Linked DNA regions of Vreelandella piezotolerans. The protein of the gene in region 1 binds, or shares a complex with, the protein of each later gene. Links are inferred from orthologs where the notes say so. Each region holds a gene or a part of one and is shown on either strand. Other genes may lie near its edges.

What was found.
Region 2: the proteins of mfd (region 1) and uvrA are in contact, whole or in part, in a crystal structure (PDB 4DFC), measured with the Escherichia coli proteins. The link is inferred for Vreelandella piezotolerans from one-to-one orthologs.

What each region holds. Positions count from the first base shown.
Region 1 is NZ_CP048602.1:1,628,621-1,638,527, forward strand. Bases 1,884-5,926 are described here. They hold mfd (transcription-repair coupling factor), read right to left. Parts: upstream 5,534-5,926; coding sequence 2,084-5,533; downstream 1,884-2,083. Other genes in these bases: GYM47_RS07450 (L,D-transpeptidase family protein), read right to left, coding at 1,884-1,985; GYM47_RS07460 (glyceraldehyde-3-phosphate dehydrogenase), read left to right, coding at 5,776-5,926. Also shown: GYM47_RS07440 (L,D-transpeptidase family protein), read left to right, coding at 1-264; GYM47_RS07445 (Lpp/OprI family alanine-zipper lipoprotein), read left to right, coding at 489-752; more of GYM47_RS07450, read right to left, coding at 852-1,883; more of GYM47_RS07460, read left to right, coding at 5,927-7,230; GYM47_RS07465 (Na(+)-translocating NADH-quinone reductase subunit A), read left to right, coding at 7,548-8,897; GYM47_RS07470 (NADH:ubiquinone reductase (Na(+)-transporting) subunit B), read left to right, coding at 8,897-9,907. UniProt on the Escherichia coli protein: Couples transcription and DNA repair by recognizing RNA polymerase (RNAP) stalled at DNA lesions. Mediates ATP-dependent release of RNAP and its truncated transcript from the DNA, and recruitment of nucleotide excision repair machinery to the damaged site.
Region 2 is NZ_CP048602.1:154,219-163,434, forward strand. Bases 2,595-5,946 are described here. They hold uvrA (excinuclease ABC subunit UvrA), read right to left. Parts: upstream 5,645-5,946; coding sequence 2,795-5,644; downstream 2,595-2,794. Other genes in these bases: GYM47_RS00700 (Crp/Fnr family transcriptional regulator), read right to left, coding at 2,595-2,674; GYM47_RS00710 (MFS transporter), read left to right, coding at 5,815-5,946. Also shown: GYM47_RS00690 (adenosylcobalamin-dependent ribonucleoside-diphosphate reductase), read left to right, coding at 1-1,065; GYM47_RS00695 (ribonucleoside-diphosphate reductase), read left to right, coding at 1,116-1,865; more of GYM47_RS00700, read right to left, coding at 1,937-2,594; more of GYM47_RS00710, read left to right, coding at 5,947-7,194; ssb (single-stranded DNA-binding protein), read left to right, coding at 7,271-7,864; GYM47_RS00720 (sugar nucleotide-binding protein), read left to right, coding at 7,933-8,826; GYM47_RS00725 (lysophospholipid acyltransferase family protein), read left to right, coding at 8,823-9,216. UniProt on the Escherichia coli protein: The UvrABC repair system catalyzes the recognition and processing of DNA lesions. UvrA is an ATPase and a DNA-binding protein. A damage recognition complex composed of 2 UvrA and 2 UvrB subunits scans DNA for abnormalities.

The DNA.
Region 1 (9,907 bases):
CCACCTCACGCCCGAATGGCGCTCGACGCAGGTATCTACTCCCAAGCGGATTACGAGGCCTACTTCGATCACTACCGGCGTTTTGGCTCTCCCCCGCAAAATACGGCGCTGGGAGGCGCTATTGGCATTCACGGGATCGGCGGCGGTGATCCAGACATTCACGGTAACTTCCACTGGACCCAAGGGTGTGTGGCGGTGACCAACGAAGAGATCGAGCGAGTCGCCCAGCTAGTAGATGTTGGCACTCGCGTGGTGATCCGCTAGGCTTGTGTTGTTGAAGGAAGTTCTAGGTTTTGAACACGTGGCTATAGACAACCGCTGTGGTCTATTATAAAACAGCGTTTGACTTGCGTGCCCTGGTACGTAACCCTGGTACAAGTCGCTGTAACGAACCTGCACCGCAGGTAGACAAATTTAAGCTAACGTTTTAGCCTTATTTTTTGTCATACCCTTAACGTAGTACCCAAGGAAGACTCAAGGAGAACACTATGACTCTGAAGACTGCTCTGAAGATGACTGCCGCTGCCGCTTCTCTGGCAATCCTGGCTGGCTGTGCTTCTACCAGCGCTCTGGAAGAAGTTCGCATGACTGCTGAATCTGCACAAGCTGACGCTGCAGAAGCTCGCAGCATGGCTTCACAAGCTCTGAACACTGCAAACCAAGCTCAGCGCGACGCGCAAGCTGCTCTGCAGATGTCTGAGCAGAACCGTGAAGAAATGAACCGCATGTTCCAGCGTTCCATGCAGAAGTAATTCTGCTTGGGCCACCGGACATGATGCATGTTCGGTGGCTGCTGTAGATGTGAAAAACCCCGCCTTGGCGGGGTTTTTTGTTGTCTGGCGTTTGCCTTATCAGGCATCGCCTTCCACACGGACGGTAGTGGAGAGCTCGACACCCTCCAAAATCCCTTCCAGTTGTTGTGTGGGCTGCGGTTCGGGTTCCGGCTCAGGAGCAGGTGCCTGTGGGCCGTAAAGCGCCACGAAACGGCCATTTGGCGCTTCTACCGCACGCTTGACCTGTTCGTAGTCTATCTCCGCTTGATCTTCAGCAAGTTCGCTGACGCGCTCGATGGCATTGAGCAGCGGCTCGAAGTCACCGACGTTCTCTTCCAGCTGCGGATAAGACTGCACGAACAGCGTACCGTCAGCTGCCCAACCCGCTTTGAACGGTGCGTCCATCAGGTTGACTTGAGTGCCGCTAGGCAGACGCTCGTAGAGCGATTCGATATCTTCCGGATACATGCGAATACAGCCACGGCTGACACGCATACCCACGCCATCAGGACGATTGGTCCCGTGGATCAAGTAGCTCGGCATAGCCAGCAAGATGGCATGACGGCCAAGCGGGTTGTCAGGCCCTGGTGGAACGATAGCGGGTGCGGGCTCGCCCCTTGCAGCCGCTTCACGACGCATCGAGGCGGGCGGTGCCCAAGCAGGGTCTTTGACTTTGACCGTGGTCCGCGTGATGCCTACCGGAGTTGCGAACTCCTCGCGGCCAACGCTGACAGGGTAGGTTTCCACAATGCCGGGATTGTCGGCAGGGTAGTAGTAAAGGCGCAGCTCGGAGAGATTGACCACCACGCCCTCACGTGGCGCAGGCGGCAGAATGTAGCGCGCCGGAATCACTACCTCGGTACCTTCACCCGGTACCCATAGACTAACGTCTGGATTCGCCATGCGAATCTCTTCGTAACCGATATTATGGCGACGTGCGATGTCGATCAGCGTCTCTTCCGGATTATCGACGGTGACGGTGTAGTACTCACCGATGATGTCGCCATGTTCGGGTAAGCGGAAATGGCCACGCGGCAATTCACGGGCGTCGGCAACCTGCTCGGCACTGGCAGCGGCATCGCCGGTGATGGCCACCGCCGTCTCGGCTTGTTCGGCCGACGGTTGAGCATGAGCGGGGCCCGCCAGGCTGGCTGCTAGCAATACGGCTAGGCTAGTGGGGCCCCAACGGGTGATAGTCTTACGAATGGTCATGGTCGATCCTAGTCAATGTATGCACGGCTGGTACGCATGGTAACAGGCAGCGTTGCGTAACCGATGTGTGCTGCTTAAACATAAGTTTGCCCCAAGGTTCACGCTGCCGCTACTTTTTGATTGAGGGTCGTGAGCAGGGTTTCGATCTTTTCGAAACGCTGTTCGGCCGATTCCATTGGAAATTCAAATCGTAAGGTGTCAGAGCCGTCCAGGCGGTAGTGCTGGGGGGATGTCTGGATCAGGGTGACAAGCGTTAGCGGGTCGATCTCGGTGCTGCTATTGAAGATCACTCGCCCGCGCTGTTCGCCCGCTTCAATGCGGGCCACGCCGAGCTGCTCGGCTCGGTGGCGTAGCTTGGTTTGGCGTATCAGGTTTTTCAACGGCTGGGGGAGTAGGCCGAAACGGTCGATTAGCTCCACCTGGAGCTCTTTCAGCTCGGCATCCGACTGAGTGTTGGCAATGCGTTTGTACATGACCAGACGCTGCTGTACATCGTGCACGTAGTCATCTGGGATCAAGGCGGGCAGATTAAGGCTAATTTCGACACCGGTATTGAAGGGGGCATCGATATTGGGGGTTTTGCCTGCGCGAATCGCTTTTACTGCCCGGTCCAGCATCTCCATGTAGAGGGTATAGCCGATGGTTTCCATCTGTCCGCTCTGCTCGTCGCCCAGTAGCTCGCCTGCGCCGCGAATTTCCATATCGTGGCTGGCCAGTGTGAAGCCTGCGCCGAGATCGTCGGACGCGCTGATGGCTTCGAGGCGTTTGACCGCATCGCGGGTCATGGCTTTGGGGGGCGGCGTCAGTAGATACGCATAAGCCTGATGATGGCTGCGTCCCACGCGGCCACGCAGCTGGTGAAGTTGCGCCAAGCCAAACTTGTCGGCCCGCTCGATCAGAATGGTATTGGCACTGGGGACGTCGATCCCCGTTTCGATTATGGTCGAGCAAACCAGCACGTTGAAACGGCGATGATAGAAGTCTGACATGACACGCTCGAGACTGCGTTCAGGGAGCTGACCATGGGCCACGGCCACGCGCGCCTCGGGTACCAGTTCGCGAATCTGTTCAGCCGCGTTCTCGATGGTTTTGACTTCATTGTGTAAAAAGTACACCTGGCCACCGCGCAGAATCTCCCGCAGCAGCGCCTCTTTGATGACGCTGTTGTCTCGCTGCTGCACAAAGGTTTTGACCGACAGACGCCGAGCGGGAGGCGTAGCGATAATGGACAGATCGCGGATACCGCTCATGGCCATGTTGAGCGTGCGAGGAATCGGCGTAGCCGTTAGCGTGAGAATATCGATTTCAGCTCGCAGGGTTTTGAGCTTCTCTTTCTGGGCGACGCCAAAGCGGTGCTCCTCGTCGATGATCAACAGCCCCATTTTGGGTAGTTCGACGCTTTTTGAGAGCAATTTGTGGGTGCCGATGACGATATCGGTCTGGCCACTTTTGATGCTCTCCAGCGTTTGGGTCATCTCTTTGCCGCCGGTAAAACGCGAGATCAAGCTGATATTGACGGCGGTATCGGCAAAGCGGTCTCGGAAGTTTTCGAAATGCTGGCGCGCTAGCAGGGTGGTGGGCACCAGTACCACGACTTGTCGGCCGGACTGCACGGCGAGGAATGCCGCCCGCATGGCGACCTCGGTTTTACCGAAGCCCACATCGCCGCACACCACCCGGTCCATCGGCTGGGGCGACACCATATCGCCGATGACGGCCTCGATGGCCGCCTGCTGGTCGGGTGTCTCTTCGAAGGGGAAGCTGGCCGCGAAGCGCACGTACTCCTCCCCAGGCGTTTCGTAGATCACGCCTTGCTGGGCTTCGCGGCGCGCATAGATGTCGAGCAGCTCGGCAGCGGTATCGCGGATTTTCTCGGCGGCTTTGCGACGGGCTTTTTCCCACTGATCGGAGCCTAGTTTGTGCAGTGGGGCGAGCTCGTCATCGGCGCCGCTGTAGCGGGAGATGAGGTGTAAGCTGTCCACCGGCACATACAGCTTGGCGCCGTCGGCGTAGGAGAGGGCAAGAAACTCATTGGCCTGACCGCCTGCCTCTAGGGTTTCCAACCCCATGTAGCGACCCACGCCGTGGGCCTGGTGAACCACCGGCGCGCCCTCGCGCAATTCTGAGAGGTGTCTTACCGCCAATTCATTGTCGTCGGTGGCCTTTTCCCGCCGACGGCTTTGGCGCACCACGTCGCCAAACAGCTCGGTTTCGCTGATCACCGCCACATCCGGCTCGGTGAGCCAGAGGCCGCAGCCGACCAAACTTTCGGTAATCGCCATGCGTTGGGTGTCGGCCAGGAACGCTTGGAAACTGTCGCTATGAGGCAACGACAGTGTCAGCGGAGCGAGGACGTCTTCCAGGGCTTCCCGTCGTCCGCGGGATTCCGCGACGAACAGCACACGAGTGTCGGAGTGCTGTTCCAAAAAATTGGCCAGCTCGCTCAACGGCTGCTTGGCGCGGGCGTTGATCGAGAGGGTAGGTAGGGCTTGTGCCAGTGGGCTCAGCGCGTGGCGCTGGCTGTCGTCCTCGGTGAGCTCCAGGCGCGGCCGCGCTTTGATGGCGGAAAACACCTCGTTGACCGGGAAAAAAGCGCGATGGGGCGGCAAGAGCGGGCGCGTCGGGTCGACGCCAAGATTGACATAACGCGATTCGATGGCCTGCCAGTGCTGCTCGGCAGCTTCAAATACGCCTGGCAGAAGGGCGACGCGGGTGTCGTCGGTGACGTGCTCGAACAGGGAGGCGGTTTCATCGAAGAACAGCGGTAAGTACTGCTCTAGCCCGGGAGAGGGGATCGCTTTCAGCGCGTCGTTGTAGAGTGGGCACTGGCGCGGGTCGACGTCGAAGAGCGTTTCGAACTGTTCGCGGAAGCAGGCAATCGCGCTACGACTCAGCGAGTACTCATGTGCGGGCAGCAGCTCGATGGTGTCGACTTTGTCCGTAGAACGCTGACTGCCAGGATCGAAGTGGCGCAGTGTATCGATCTCGTCATCGAAGAGATCGATGCGGATCGGTTCGTCCATGCCCATGGCAAACAGGTCGATGATGGCGCCGCGCATGGCGTACTCACCTGGCTCGTACACCGTTTCGACCGCACGATAGCCTGCCCGGGAGAGCGATTCACGAAACGTCTCGCGGTTTAACGTAGCGCCAGCCTTGAGCGTCATTACGCGGCCAGCGATATAGGAGACCGGCGGCAGGCGCTGCATGAGCGTATTGATCGGCACGAGCACGATGCCGCGCACACCATCTTGCAATTGGCGCAGCGTTCTCAGCCGAGCAGAGATGATGTCCTGGTGCGGCGAAAAGCTGTCATAGGGCAGCGTTTCCCAATCGGGAAAGGGGAGTACGGGCACGCTGCTGTAAAACGCCAGATCCTGCTCCAGACGCTGCGCGCTGGCTGTGTTGGGGGTGATCACCAGCAGTGGCGCATGGGCGGCTGTCTGAGCGAGCGCCAAGGCAGTCGCACTGCCCGGCGGCGCTTTCAGGTAAAGCGTGTCGCGTATCCCTTGCGGCTGAGGCGGTTCGAGCAGAGAGAAAGAAGACATAATTAAGGTATCGTTTTGCGCAGAAACGGAACCAAGATCATACACGATCCGCCCTTTCGCGCAGAGGCTTTGGCGCCATGGGGCGTTAAGATCGCTTGGTCGCTGCATCATTGGCGTTTGTAGTCAATACCCTTTTTCTGTAATACCCCTACATGTTGTGCGACTATCCATTCATTGCGGCACCTTAATAAGCTCCGGATAATACTCGGGACATCCCCGTTCATAACTCAATGAGGCCGCACGTGAGTCAGCAAGCGCTCGAAAACGTTTTTCAGGAATGGCAAAACAACGAAGCCCTGGCGGAGCAAATGATCCCACTAGTGGGGCAGCTCTATCGCCAGAACAACGTTGTGGCCACGATGTTCGGACGCTCTCTGATCAAGCGGTCGGTCATTCGCATTCTCAAAGATCACCGTTTCGTGCGTAAGATCGAAGGGACCGAGCTGTCCGTGGCGGATACCTTTCCCATCGTCAAGGCGATGAGCGAGATGAATCTGGGGCCTGCCCACGTGGATGTAGGCAAGCTGGCGGTCAGCTTCAAGCGGCAAGGTGGCGGTGACCTGAATGCCTTCTTGAACAAGGAGCTGAACGAGATCATCGACGGCTACCAGCCGGGTGCCAGCACGGGTGAGCCAAAAGATGTAGTGCTTTACGGTTTTGGGCGCATTGGACGCTTGCTGGCCCGGGTCATGGTCGAAAAAGCCGGTGGTGGTAACCTATTGCGTCTACGTGCCATTGTGGTGCGTGGTCGCGGGGACGTTGCTAAAGATCTAGAGAAGCGCGCTAGCCTGCTACGCCGTGATTCTGTGCACGGCCCGTTCGATGGCACCATCACTGTCGATGCCGATGCGCGTACCCTGACCATTAATGGCAACGTGGTTCAAGTGATCTATGCGGATTCTCCGAGTGACATCGACTACACCGCCTATGACATCCACAACGCGGTCATCGTCGACAATACCGGTATCTGGCGCGACGAAGCGGGCCTGGGGCAACATTTGGAGTGTAAAGGAGCAGCAAAAGCGCTGCTGACCGCTCCAGGTAAAGGCGATATCAAAAACATCGTGTTCGGTATCAACCACGAGTCGATCGGCGATAGCGACCGTATCGTCTCGGCGGCATCGTGCACCACCAACGCCATCGTGCCGGTTCTCAAGGTGCTCAACGATGAGTTTGGCGTGGTGACGGGGCACGTGGAAACCGTCCATGCTTACACCAACGATCAGAACCTCATCGATAACTACCACAAGGGCGATCGTCGCGGCCGCAGCGCAGCGCTGAACATGGTGCTGACCGAAACCGGTGCTGCCAAAGCCGTTGCCAAGGCGCTGCCGGAGCTGGAAGGCAAGCTGACCGGTAACGCCATCCGCGTGCCCACGCCGAACGTCTCCATGGCGATTCTAAATTTGACCCTGGAGAAAGGCACCGACGCCGAAGCGCTCAACGACTATCTGCGTCGTATGTCCATCGATTCCGCTTATCAAAAACAGATCGATTTCGTCGACTCGGCCGAGGTGGTCTCGTCGGATTTCGTCGGCAACCGCCATGCGGGTATCGTCGATGCCAAAGCGACCATTGCCAACGGCAACCACGCGGTCGTGTATGTTTGGTACGACAATGAGTTTGGCTATAGCTGCCAGGTCATTCGCATTCTGCAGCACATGTCCAACGTGCAATTTTTGAAGCTGCCACACTAAGCCGATGCGGCTATAGACGCGGTAAACGCTAAATTAGCGTATCAGCGACATGGGTTTTATCAACGCCACCCTCGGGTGGCGTTTTTTTGTTCCAGAAACAAATGGCCTAGAACGGCACATAGCACTTTTGGAGGCCATCAGGGATGTGGTCATTGGCCGCGCTTATCTTTATAATGCGATAGATTTTTCGGGGTGGTTCAAGCGTGCTTGAGCCTGACTGGTAACGATCTGAACAGCAAAACAAGAATTCACTGAACAGAAAATAAGCATTCGAACCCCTTACCTTCGTATATCCGATCCATCAACTGGGCGAGACTATGATCGAAGTCAAAAAAGGCCTGGATCTCCCCATCACGGGAGCGCCCGAGCAGCGTATTGACAATGCGCAGCCTGTGCGTCACGTGGCAATCCTGGGCACTGACTATGTTGGCATGAAGCCAACCATGGAAGTTCAGGAAGGGGATAAGGTCAAATTAGGCCAGCTTCTCTTCACCGACAAGAAAATCGACGGCGTTCGTTTTACGGCGCCTGCCGGTGGTGAAGTGGTCGCTATTAACCGTGGCGAAAAACGACGTCTACTGTCTGTGGTCATTAAAGTCGATGAAAATGAAGAAGCGATGACATTTGCTTCTCATGATCGTGGCGCTTTAGCACAGCTCGATCGTCAAACCGTTGTCGACCAGCTCGTCGAGTCTGGCATGTGGACCGCTCTACGTACGCGTCCTTTCTCACGCACGCCAGCTATCGACAGTGTGCCTGCCGATATCTTCGTCACCGCCGTGGATACCCATCCGCTGAGCGCTGACCCCGCCTTTATCATCAACGAAAATGCTCAAGCATTCGAAGACGGCCTCAAGGTGCTAACCCGCCTGACCGAGGGCAACGTTTTTCTGTGCACCGGAGCAAACGCTTCCGTACCCGGCGGCGATATTAGCGGCGTCAAGACAGAAAGTTTCGCTGGGCCGCACCCGGCAGGCTTGGTAGGCACGCATATTCATTACCTTTCGCCCGTCGCGCTGCACAAAAAAGTGTGGCACATCGGTTATCAGGACGTGATTGCGTTCGGTAAGCTGTTTACCGAAGGTAAGCTGGACATGAGCCGCATCGTTGCGGTGGGTGGCCCGCGTGCTGAAAAGCCTCGTCTGCTGCGCACCCGTATCGGGGCGAGCACCGAGGAACTCTTGGCAGGTGAAATCATCCAACCAGAAGACACCCGTGTGATTTCTGGCTCGGTCTTCTCTGGCGCTGCCGCAGAAGGCAAGGTGACTTATTTGGGGCGTTTCCACAACCAAGTCAGCTTGCTGGAAGAGGGCAACAAGCGCACGTTCATGGGTTGGCTCTCTCCCGGTGCCAATCGCCACTCGGTGATGGGCATCTATCTTTCAAAAATCAAAGGCCTGAGCAATTACGCGCCGACCACCTCGACGAATGGTTCCGAGCGTGCCATGGTGCCGGTGGGTAACTACGAACGCGTCATGCCGTTGGATGTCATGCCAACGCAACTGCTGCGTTCGCTGATTGTGGGCGACATTGAGGTTGCCATGCAGCTTGGGTGTCTTGAGCTGGACGAAGAGGATCTGGCGCTATGTACCTACGTTTGCCCCGGCAAATACGAGTACGGCCCAATCCTGCGTGACAATCTCACCATGATCGAGAAAGAGGCCTGATGATGGGTATTCGACAAACACTCGATAATCTCGAGCCGCACTTCCACAAAGGTGGTAAGTACGAAAAGTTCTATCCGCTCTATGAAGCGGTAGATACGATTTTCTACTCGCCCCCCAGCGTTGCAAAAACCACCGCTCACGTGCGTGATGGCGTCGACCTGAAACGCATCATGATCACGGTATGGATGTGCACCTTCCCGGCCATGTTCTTCGGTATGTGGAACGCAGGCTGGCAGGCGAACACTGCCATCGAAGCGGGTTATGCCTCCATGAACGGCTGGCGCGAAGCCATCATGATGACCCTCGCGGGCGGTCATGATCCCAGCAGCCTGTGGGCTAACTTCGTTCTTGGCGCGACTTACTTCCTGCCCATTTACCTCGTGACGTTCGTCGTGGGTGGTTTCTGGGAAGTGCTGTTTGCCATCAAGCGTGGCCATGAAGTCAACGAAGGTTTCTTCGTGACCTCCGTGCTGTTTGCGCTGATTCTGCCGGCCACCATCCCGCTTTGGCAGGTCGCTTTGGGGATTACCTTTGGCGTCGTGATCGGCAAAGAGATCTTTGGCGGCACGGGTAAGAACTTCCTGAACCCCGCGTTGACGGGTCGCGCGTTCCTGTACTTTGCTTATCCGGCGCAAATTTCCGGTGATGCAGTGTGGGTCGCCGCCGATGGCTACACAGGTGCGACAGCGCTCTCCATGGCGTTTCAAGACGGTATGTCTGCGCTGACCAACACCTATAGCTGGTGGGATGCGTTCCTGGGCTTCGTGCCAGGTTCTGTGGGTGAAGTCTCGACCCTGGCTATCCTGATCGGTGCCGCCGTACTGCTTTGGACCAAGATCGCCAACTGGCGCATCATGCTGGGCGTCTTCCTGGGCATGGTGATCACCAGCACACTGTTCAACCTGATCGGCTCCGAGACCAATGCCATGTTCGCGATGCCGTGGTACTGGCACCTCGTCATTGGTGGTTTTGCCTTTGGTATGGTGTTCATGGCGACCGACCCAGTGTCT
Region 2 (9,216 bases), 1.5 Mb from region 1 along the record:
GACTGGGAGCGCTATCGTAACGTCGTGGCGATCTTTACCCGAATGCTCGATAACGTAGTGGAAATCGCCGGACTGCCGCTTCCCCAACAGCAGCGCGAAATCGAAGCCAAGCGCCGCCACGGCATGGGCTTTTTAGGGCTCGGTTCGACACTGACCATGTTGAAGATACCCTACGGTTCTCAGGCATCGCTGACGTTCACTGAGGAAGTGAGTCGTCACCTCGCGTTGGAAGGGTGGAAGCAAGCGCTGGAACTCTCTAAAGAGAAGGGCATGGCGCCGGTGCTCGAAGAGGAGCACACCATCACGCCAAAAATGATGCGCGAGCGCCCACAGCTGGCCAGCGACGGTTACGAGGTCGGTGACAAAGTGCCGGGCCGCATTCTGCATGCCCGCTATAGCCAATACATGGCCAAAGTGGCCGAGCTGGAGCCGGACTTGGTGGCGCAGCTCGCCGAGCACGGCGCGCGGTTCACTCATCACAGCTCGATTGCCCCGACGGGCACCATTTCGCTCTCCATGGGCAACAACGCCTCGAATGGTATCGAGCCGTCGTTCTCACATCGCTATTTCCGCAACATCATTCAGTCCGGCAAAAAGACCAAGGAGCAGGTGGAAGTGGTCTCCTTCGAGCTGGCCGCCTATCGCCACTTCATCGCTGCCGATGCGGTAGAAAGCGATCTGCCGGATTACTTCATCACCGCCGACTCGGTGTCGCCCGAACAGCACGTCGCCGTGCAGGCCGCCGCGCAGCAGTGGGTAGATTCTGCCATTTCTAAAACGGTCAACGTGCCGACCGAGTTCCCGTTCGAGCAGTTCCAAGACCTCTATTTGCAGGCGTATGAGAGCCGTTTGAAAGGCTGCACGACCTTCCGCTTCAATCCAGAAGCGTTTCAAGGGGTGCTGGTGCGGGAAGACGATCTCAAGAACACCACCTACGTCTTCGAACTAGAGAGTGGCGAAACGCTGGAACTGACGGGCGATGAAAAAGTGCTCTATGACGGTGAGGAGCACAACGCGGCCAACCTGTTCGATGCCTTGAAAGAGGGCACTTACGGTAAGTGGTAACCAGCGCACGCGTAGGCTTGAGCAACGGTCAAACATTGGGAGAGAGCGTTATGGCGGTCGAAATCACGTCGAAAATTGTCGGTTACCGAATCAAACAGCCGGAACGGCCTACCCCCGAGCCCGTGTTGGCCGAGGAGGACCCGCTGACGGTCCGTATCCCCTCGCGTCCGGAGGGGACGCTGGAGGCGGTGTCGGAGAAGATCTCCTACGTGGGGGCCGAAGGGCGTAAGAAGGTCTATTTGCTGGTGTCGTTCATGCCGGTGGAGGGGGTGGTCGGTGGTCAGCGCGTGGTGATCGAGCGCCCGGTGGAGTTTTTCTTTCCGTCGGGCCAGCTCTCCAGCGAGCATCAGTGGATCACTGCCACGATGCGTAGCCTGTCGCTAGCGGCGCGGGGCGGCTATGTCACGCAGGCCGTGGCGGATCTTCGCAAGGTGGCCTGGGATAAGGGGTTGGTGCGCTGTGGCATGAATCGCTGGAATAAGCCCATGTTTCACGATTCTGAAGTGGCGGCGATTGCTTGGTCGATTCAGCAGATTCTCTATCGGCGTGGCTTTCTGGATCAGGACGGCCACCAAGTGCCGGTCGAGACGCTGGTTGCCCGCTACGCCCACCGAATGCAGCATGGCCATGCTTGGCAGCCCGAGGAGCGTCCAACTGTCGATGAGGCCTCAGGCGCGCCTGTATCCGCTAGCGGCGCGCCGGCCACCGTGGGCACCTGCCCCGAGTGCCGAGGGGACTTGATCATGATGGATGGCTGTCCTACCTGCTACGCCGGATGCGGCTGGTCCAAGTGTGGCTGACGCGCCCCTTTGCTAAGTGCTGCGCGCTGGGCCAGCGGGCGGCACACGTCGCATCAGCCGTCATCGGAGGATCAACCGTCGAGCAGGGGGCGGACGTTATCGGTCAGGTAGCAGTCATCGAACTCTCCTTCCGTGGCCAGCGCATCCAGGTCGGGAATCGACACGTGGTGGCGGTCGCGGAAGACCAAACCATCCTCGCTGAGCGCGCTGAACGTGCGGCTGACATGCACCGGGCTCAGCCCCAGAATATCGGCCAGCTGCTCTTGGGAGAGCGGGAGACGGAACTGCCCACTAATATCGTCATTGGTTTGGCGTAGGCGCAGGTACATTTCATGGAGGAAGTGGGCCATCTTTTGGCGCGCGCTGCGCCGTGCGAGGTTCACCAACCGTTCGGTGAGCAGCGCCTGCTGACGGCTGCCGATGGCGAACATCACCGAGGTGAGCGGCAGCGACTCACGAAAGAGATCGAGCATCCGTTTATGGGGGAAATGGCAGACCACTCCGTCCGTAATCATGCGCACGTTCTCGAGACGCTGAGAAAACGCAAACTCCCGCAGGCCGATGATGTCCCCAGGGAGGAAAACTTCGAGAATCTGCCGATCACCATTTTCTAGGTGACGGTAAGAGTAAGCCCAGCCGCTGCGCAGCGTGCAAAACTCGTTGGCAGGGGCGCCCATCTCCCATAGTAGCGAACCAGCCTTGATGTCGTCAGGGCTCTCTTCGAGTGAATTGAGCAACTGCTTTTCGTCGTCTGTCAGCGTACAGTAGTGGCTAAAGTGGCGAATAATGCAGCTCTTATCCTGTTCCACGCGTGCTTCTCCTCGTGCAAACCACCTTTGTTAAACGGCGTCGTTACTTACTATAAGCAGTCGTCACGCGGCATGCTCGCTCTTTTGCGTCTCCCGGCGCGTTTGCGCCGGGACGGCCGCTTAAGAGGTGGTTGACGCGCGGTGACCCCGCTCGAGAAGCGGGGCCAAAAAGCGCCCTGTATGCGAGACGTGCTGCTTGGCAAGCTGCTCCGGGGTGCCTTCGGCAATGATTTGTCCGCCACCCGAGCCGCCTTCCGGGCCCAGGTCGATTAGCCAGTCAGCGGTCTTGATCACATCCAGATTGTGCTCGATCACCACGATGGTATTGCCGTGATCGCGCAGGCGATGCAAGACCGTGAGCAGTTGGCGAATATCCTCGAAATGCAGTCCCGTGGTGGGCTCATCCAGAATATAGAGCGTTTTCCCGGTGTCGCGCTTGGCGAGTTCGCGGGCGAGCTTCACTCGCTGGGCTTCACCGCCAGAGAGGGTGGTCGCGCTCTGGCCCAAGCGAATGTACGAAAGCCCAACGTCCATCAGCGTTTGTAGGCGGCGGGCGATGGCAGGCACTGGGCTGAAAAATGCCAGGGCGTCCTCCACGGTCATCTCCAGCACTTCGTGGATGGTTTTACCCTTGTAATGAATATCCAGCGTTTCGCGATTATAGCGCTTCCCTTTGCACACGTCGCAAGGCACGTAGATATCCGGCAGAAAGTGCATCTCGACCTTGATCATGCCTTCGCCCTGGCACGCCTCGCAGCGCCCACCTTTGACGTTGAAGCTGAAGCGGCCCGGTTTGTAGCCCCGTGAACGTGCCTCTTGGGTGCCCGCAAACAGCTCACGAATGGGCGTGAAAATGCCGGTGTAGGTGGCCGGATTAGAGCGCGGCGTGCGACCAATCGGACTCTGGTCGATATCGATCACTTTATCGAGCTGATCGAGGCCCTCGACCTTCTCATATGGCGCGGGAGTGAGCGTGGTGGCACGGTTGAGCTCGCGGGCCGCAATCGGCATCAGGGTGCCGTTGATCAGCGTCGACTTGCCCGAACCGGATACTCCGGTGACGGCAATGAAGAGCCCGAGCGGCAGGCTGAGGGTGACGTTTTGCAGATTATTGCCAGTCGCGCCGTGTACCACTAGCTGCTTATCGGGATTGCCGGGAATGCGATAGGGCGGCACGGCAATTTCGCGGGTGCCAGAGAGATATTGACCGGTCAGTGAGTGAGGGTTGTCCATCACCTGCTGAGGCGTGCCTTGGGCGACGATTTCACCGCCGTGCACCCCGGCACCGGGGCCAATGTCCAGCACATGGTCCGCCGCGCGAATGGCGTCCTCGTCGTGTTCGACCACGATCACGGTGTTGCCCAGGTCGCGCAGCCGCTCCAGGGTTTTCAACAGGCGATCGTTATCCCGCTGGTGCAGGCCGATGGAGGGCTCGTCCAGGATGTACATGACGCCTACCAGCCCCGCGCCGATCTGGCTGGCCAGACGAATGCGCTGGGCTTCGCCGCCCGAGAGGGTGTCGGCGCTGCGCTCCAGGTTCAGGTAGTCCAGGCCCACGTTGACCAAGAACTCCAGGCGCGCGTGGATCTCGTTGACGATCTTGGCGGCGATCTCGCCTTTACGACCGGGTAAGTCGAGCTCGGCAAAGTAGTTCCACGCCTCGCCAATCGGCAGGTGGACGATATCGGCAATGTTGTGTTCGTCCACGTAGACATGACGCGACTCTTTGCGTAGCCGCGAGCCGCCGCAGGTCGTACACGGCTGGACGGCGATATACTTGGCGAGATCGTCGCGCACCATGTTGGACTCGGTTTCGCGATAGCGGCGCTGCATATTGGGCAAGACACCCTCGAACGCATGTTCCCGAGTGACTTTGCGGCCGCGATCCCCCACGTACACGAACGGAATTTGCTCATTACCGCTGCCGTTGAGAATGATGTCGCGCTCGTGTCGCGCTAAGTCCTGCCAGGGCGTTTCCAGCTCGAAGCGGTAGTGCTTGGCCAGTGCTTGTAACTGGGTGAAGTAATAAATGTTGCGCCGATCCCACCCTTTAATGACGCCTTCCGCCAGAGAGAGCTCCGGGTGGCTGATGAGCTTGTCGGGGTCGAAGTATTGTTGAACGCCCAAGCCATCGCAGGTCGGGCAGGCCCCCGCCGGGTTGTTGAAAGAGAACATGCGCGGCTCGAGTTCGGAGAGCGAGTAGCCACACACCGGACAGGCAAAGCGCGATGAAAAGGCGAGATCCTCCTGCTCGCCATCCATGAAGTGAATCATCGCCGTGCCGTCGGCCAGGTTCAGCGCCGTCTCGAACGACTCTGCCAGCCGCTGGGCAATGTCGTCGCGTACTTTGAAGCGGTCGACCACCACGCTGATATCGTGTTTTTTACGCTTATCCAACGGTGCGATGTCGTCGAGTTCGAGCACTTGACCGTCGATCTGCACCCGCACGAACCCCTGGGCACGCAGCTCGCTGAGCAATTGTAAATGCTCGCCTTTGCGACCCTTCACCACTGGGGCCAGCAGCATTAGCTTGGTGCCTTCGGCGAGATTCATGACTTGGTCGACCATTTGCGAGATGGTCTGGGCTTCTAGGTCTTCCCCGTGCTCGGGGCAGCGCGGTGTGCCGGCGCGGGCAAACAGCAGGCGCAGGTAGTCGTAAATTTCGGTGATCGTACCGACCGTCGAGCGAGGGTTATGCGAGGTGGACTTCTGCTCGATGGAAATGGCCGGAGAGAGTCCCTCGATGTGATCCACATCGGGTTTTTCCATCATCGACAGGAACTGTCGCGCGTAGGTGGAAAGCGACTCCACGTAGCGACGCTGCCCCTCCGCGTAGAGCGTATCGAACGCCAGCGATGACTTGCCGGAGCCGGAGAGCCCGGTAATGACAATCAGTTTGTCACGGGGCAGCTCCACATCGATCTGCTTGAGGTTGTGGGTGCGGGCACCCCTGACCAGAATGCTGTCCATCAACACCTCGAATCGCGTGGCAAAAGCGTAATTATACGTTTGCTGTACCCTTCCCGGCAAAACTGTCTCTGCTGTCGCCACCGCGCTGGCGTTTCCAGCGTGGTGACAAAGCGCTAGAATGGTCGGTTATCTCAGGCCGTTCTGGCCCATCCACCATACACAAGGGCACTATGCGCAAGGTTTCCGCACTGCTGCTGGCCGCTGAACGCCGTGCAATCAGCGGCTTGGCTGGCCTTTACGCGTCTCGTATGCTGGGACTCTTCATGGTTCTGCCGGTACTCGCGCTCTATGCTGATACGTTGGCAGGTGCAACGCCGCTGCTCGTGGGGGTCGCGTTAGGCATCTATGGCCTTACCCAGGCGTCGCTGCAAATTCCGTTTGGCCTGCTCTCTGATCGTATCGGGCGCAAGCGAGTGATTGCCATGGGGCTTGTGATTTTCGCCGTCGGTAGTGTGATCGCTGCAATGGCGGATACGATTGTCGGCGTGATCGCCGGGCGCGCGCTGCAGGGCGGTGGCGCCGTGGCGGCGGCCATCATGGCGCTACTGGCCGATCAAACCCGCGAGCAGGTTCGCACTGCCGCCATGGCCACCATCGGTCTTTCGATCGGCGTGTCGTTTGCCATTGCCATGGTGCTTGGTCCCTGGCTGGCCGCCTGGGCCGGTCTCTCCGGCGTGTTTTGGTTTACCGCCCTGTTGACGCTGGTGGGACTGGTGGTGCTATGGCGCTGGGTGCCGCCCGCTCCGCGCCGGTTGCGCCACCGCGACGTTGGGCTGGATCGCAAACAGTTCAAGAGCGTGATGACTCGACCCGATTTGTGGCGACTGGATCTATCGATTTTTGCGCTGCATTTGGTACTGATGGCCATTTTCGTCGCCATTCCGTTTCGCTTGCTCAATGCAGGCGTAGCAGCGGAGTACCATGGGCTTGCCTATCTCGGCATCATGGCACTGTCATTCGTCGCCATGGTGCCGCTGGTCATCGTCGCGGAAAAACGTCAGCGGATGAAGCTGATGTGCCTGCTGGCCATTGGGGCCATTGCCTTGAGCCTGGCGAGCCTGGGGATGCCGCTCTCGCAAGGACGTTGGCTGTTCGTTTGGTTGTTCGTGTTTTTCACCGGATTTAATTTGCTGGAGGCGACGCTGCCCTCCATGCTCAGTAAGCTGGCCCCAGCGGGTGCCAAGGGGACGGCCATGGGGGTGTACTCCACCAGCCAGTTTTTAGGCGCCTTTTTAGGCGGCACGCTGGGCGGCTTGTTAGCCAACGTTTGGGGGTTGAACGCCGTCTTCATAGGCTGTGCCTTGTTGGCGCTAGGGTGGTGGACGGCCATGTGGCGTATGCCGTCGCCGCCGCCGCTCTCGAGTGAAGTGATGGCGCTGCACGAAACGCAGCCCGATGCGATGAACCTGTTGATGGAGCATCTTGCCGACGTGGTCGGCGTAGAAGATGTGATGGTCGTGCCAGAAGAGCGTTTGGTCTACTTGAAGGTCAATCGCGACGCATTGGACCAGGCGGCGTTGTCGAGACTGATGTCGCCGCCACGAACCTAATGACTCACCGCTGGCTTAGCTGTGACCAGCTGTCAGTGACCGCTAATGTACACGATGAATGATGAGGAGCGACCTTATGGCGCGCGGGATTAATAAAGTTATTTTGATTGGCAACTTAGGCCAGGATCCGGAAGTCCGTTTCACTCCCTCCGGTACCGCGGTGGCGAACCTGAACCTGGCCACCTCTGATACCTGGATGGATCGTCAAAGCGGCCAGCGTCAGGAGCGCACCGAATGGCATCGCGTGGTGCTGTTCAACAAAACGGCCGAAATTGCCCAGCAGTACCTGAAAAAGGGCTCGAAAGTCTATATCGAAGGCCGCCTGCAAACGCGCAAATGGCAGGATCAAAATGGCCAGGACCGCTACAGTACGGAGATCGTCGCCAACGACATGCAGATGCTCGATGGCCGCAGCGGTGACTACCAGGGCGGCGGTGCGCCGCAAGGTGGCTATGCCCAGCAGGCACCTGCTCAGCAGGCCCCGCCGCAGCAGAACTATGGCCAAAACTATGGTCAGCAGCAGCCACCCCAACAAGGCGGTTACCCCAATCAAGGCGCTCCGCAGCGCTCTGCGCCGCCCCAGCAGCCTGCGCCTAACCAGCAGAACAACAGCTACGGTGCGCCTGATCCGGGCAATTTCGACGACTTCGACGACGAAATTCCGTTCTAACGCTGGCAGGCGTTCGTCACCGCATGACGCACGAGTTTACGTTCTTGGGTTGAGGAAGAGGGTCTGTCTTGAAGCTGCTGATACTGGATGCCGGGCACTGCTTGAGTTTAGCATTGGCTCGGGAAGCGAGCCGGCGCACCGATACCGAGCTGGTAATCGAACAGGGCCTCGCCGTTTCGGCGAGCCAGCTGCAGGCCATCGCGCCCGATGCGGTGATCATTCCGCCGCTGGCGCATCCGCTGAGCATGACCCCTGCCGAGGTAAAAGCCCATGCGGACGCCGTGGAGCGCTGCGTGGATGCGTGTCAAACCCAAGGAGTGGCGCTGGTCTGGTGCGTGTCCGATCAGCTTTACGAAGAGGGATTCGATATCCCCATCGATGAGCACGTCGTGCCCGCCCCACGCGACGAGTGTTTGCGCCGCCTCGTCCAGACCGGCGACCGCATTCGCGCCGACTACCACCGACACCTGATCGTGCGCTTGGGGCCCCTGTTCGCGCTGGAAGGCAGTCACGCTTGGCTGAATGAAATCATTGATAGCTTGGTGACCGGGCAGGCGGTTCGGGCCGCCGAGGATGTCGTCTGTTGCCCAACATCGGCCGATGCAGTGGCGATGGCGCTCATCGGCATGCTGCAGCAGCAGGCCTGCGGGGCCGACGCTTGGGGGGCCTACCATTTGGCAGGGACGGAGCCGGTCAGTGCGTTCACCTTTACCTCGATGGTGCGCACGCAATTGGCGACGCACCTGGAGGGCCGAGGTGAGACGGTCGCGCTAGGTGAGGTGCAAGCACTGAACCATCACCACGATGCTAAATTACGCCGCGTATTGAACTGTCGCCGCGTGCTGGATGTGTTTGGCGTTCATCAAAAGCCATGGCGGCTGGAAGTTGGACGCATGCTGGATGCTTGGTGTCTCACCCGCGACCAGCAGCCCGATGACGTTGGGACAGGAGAGTCAGTTTGATCAATGTGGGTCGCAGCCTGCTGTTTTATGTAGGTTATTTCACTGCCATGCTGCTCATTGGGGTGCTTTTTTTACCCATCGCACCGTTTCTGCCACTGGCGGCTCGCTATCGGCTGTTGAATCTCTACAACTACTTCTTGATGGTGTGGTTCCGCATTGCCTGCGGTGTGCACTATGAGATTCAGGGGCGGGAGAATATCCCGTCAGGGCCCTGCGTCATTCAAGCCAATCACCAGTGTGAGTGGGAGACGGTCTTTCTGCAGGTGATGAAGCCGCCGGTGTGCACCGTGCTCAAGCGCGAGCTGCTGCGCATTCCCGTTTTTGGGTGGGGGCTGCGCTTGCTACGCCCGATCAGTTTGGATCGCTCCAAGCCCGCGCGAGCCATGAAAC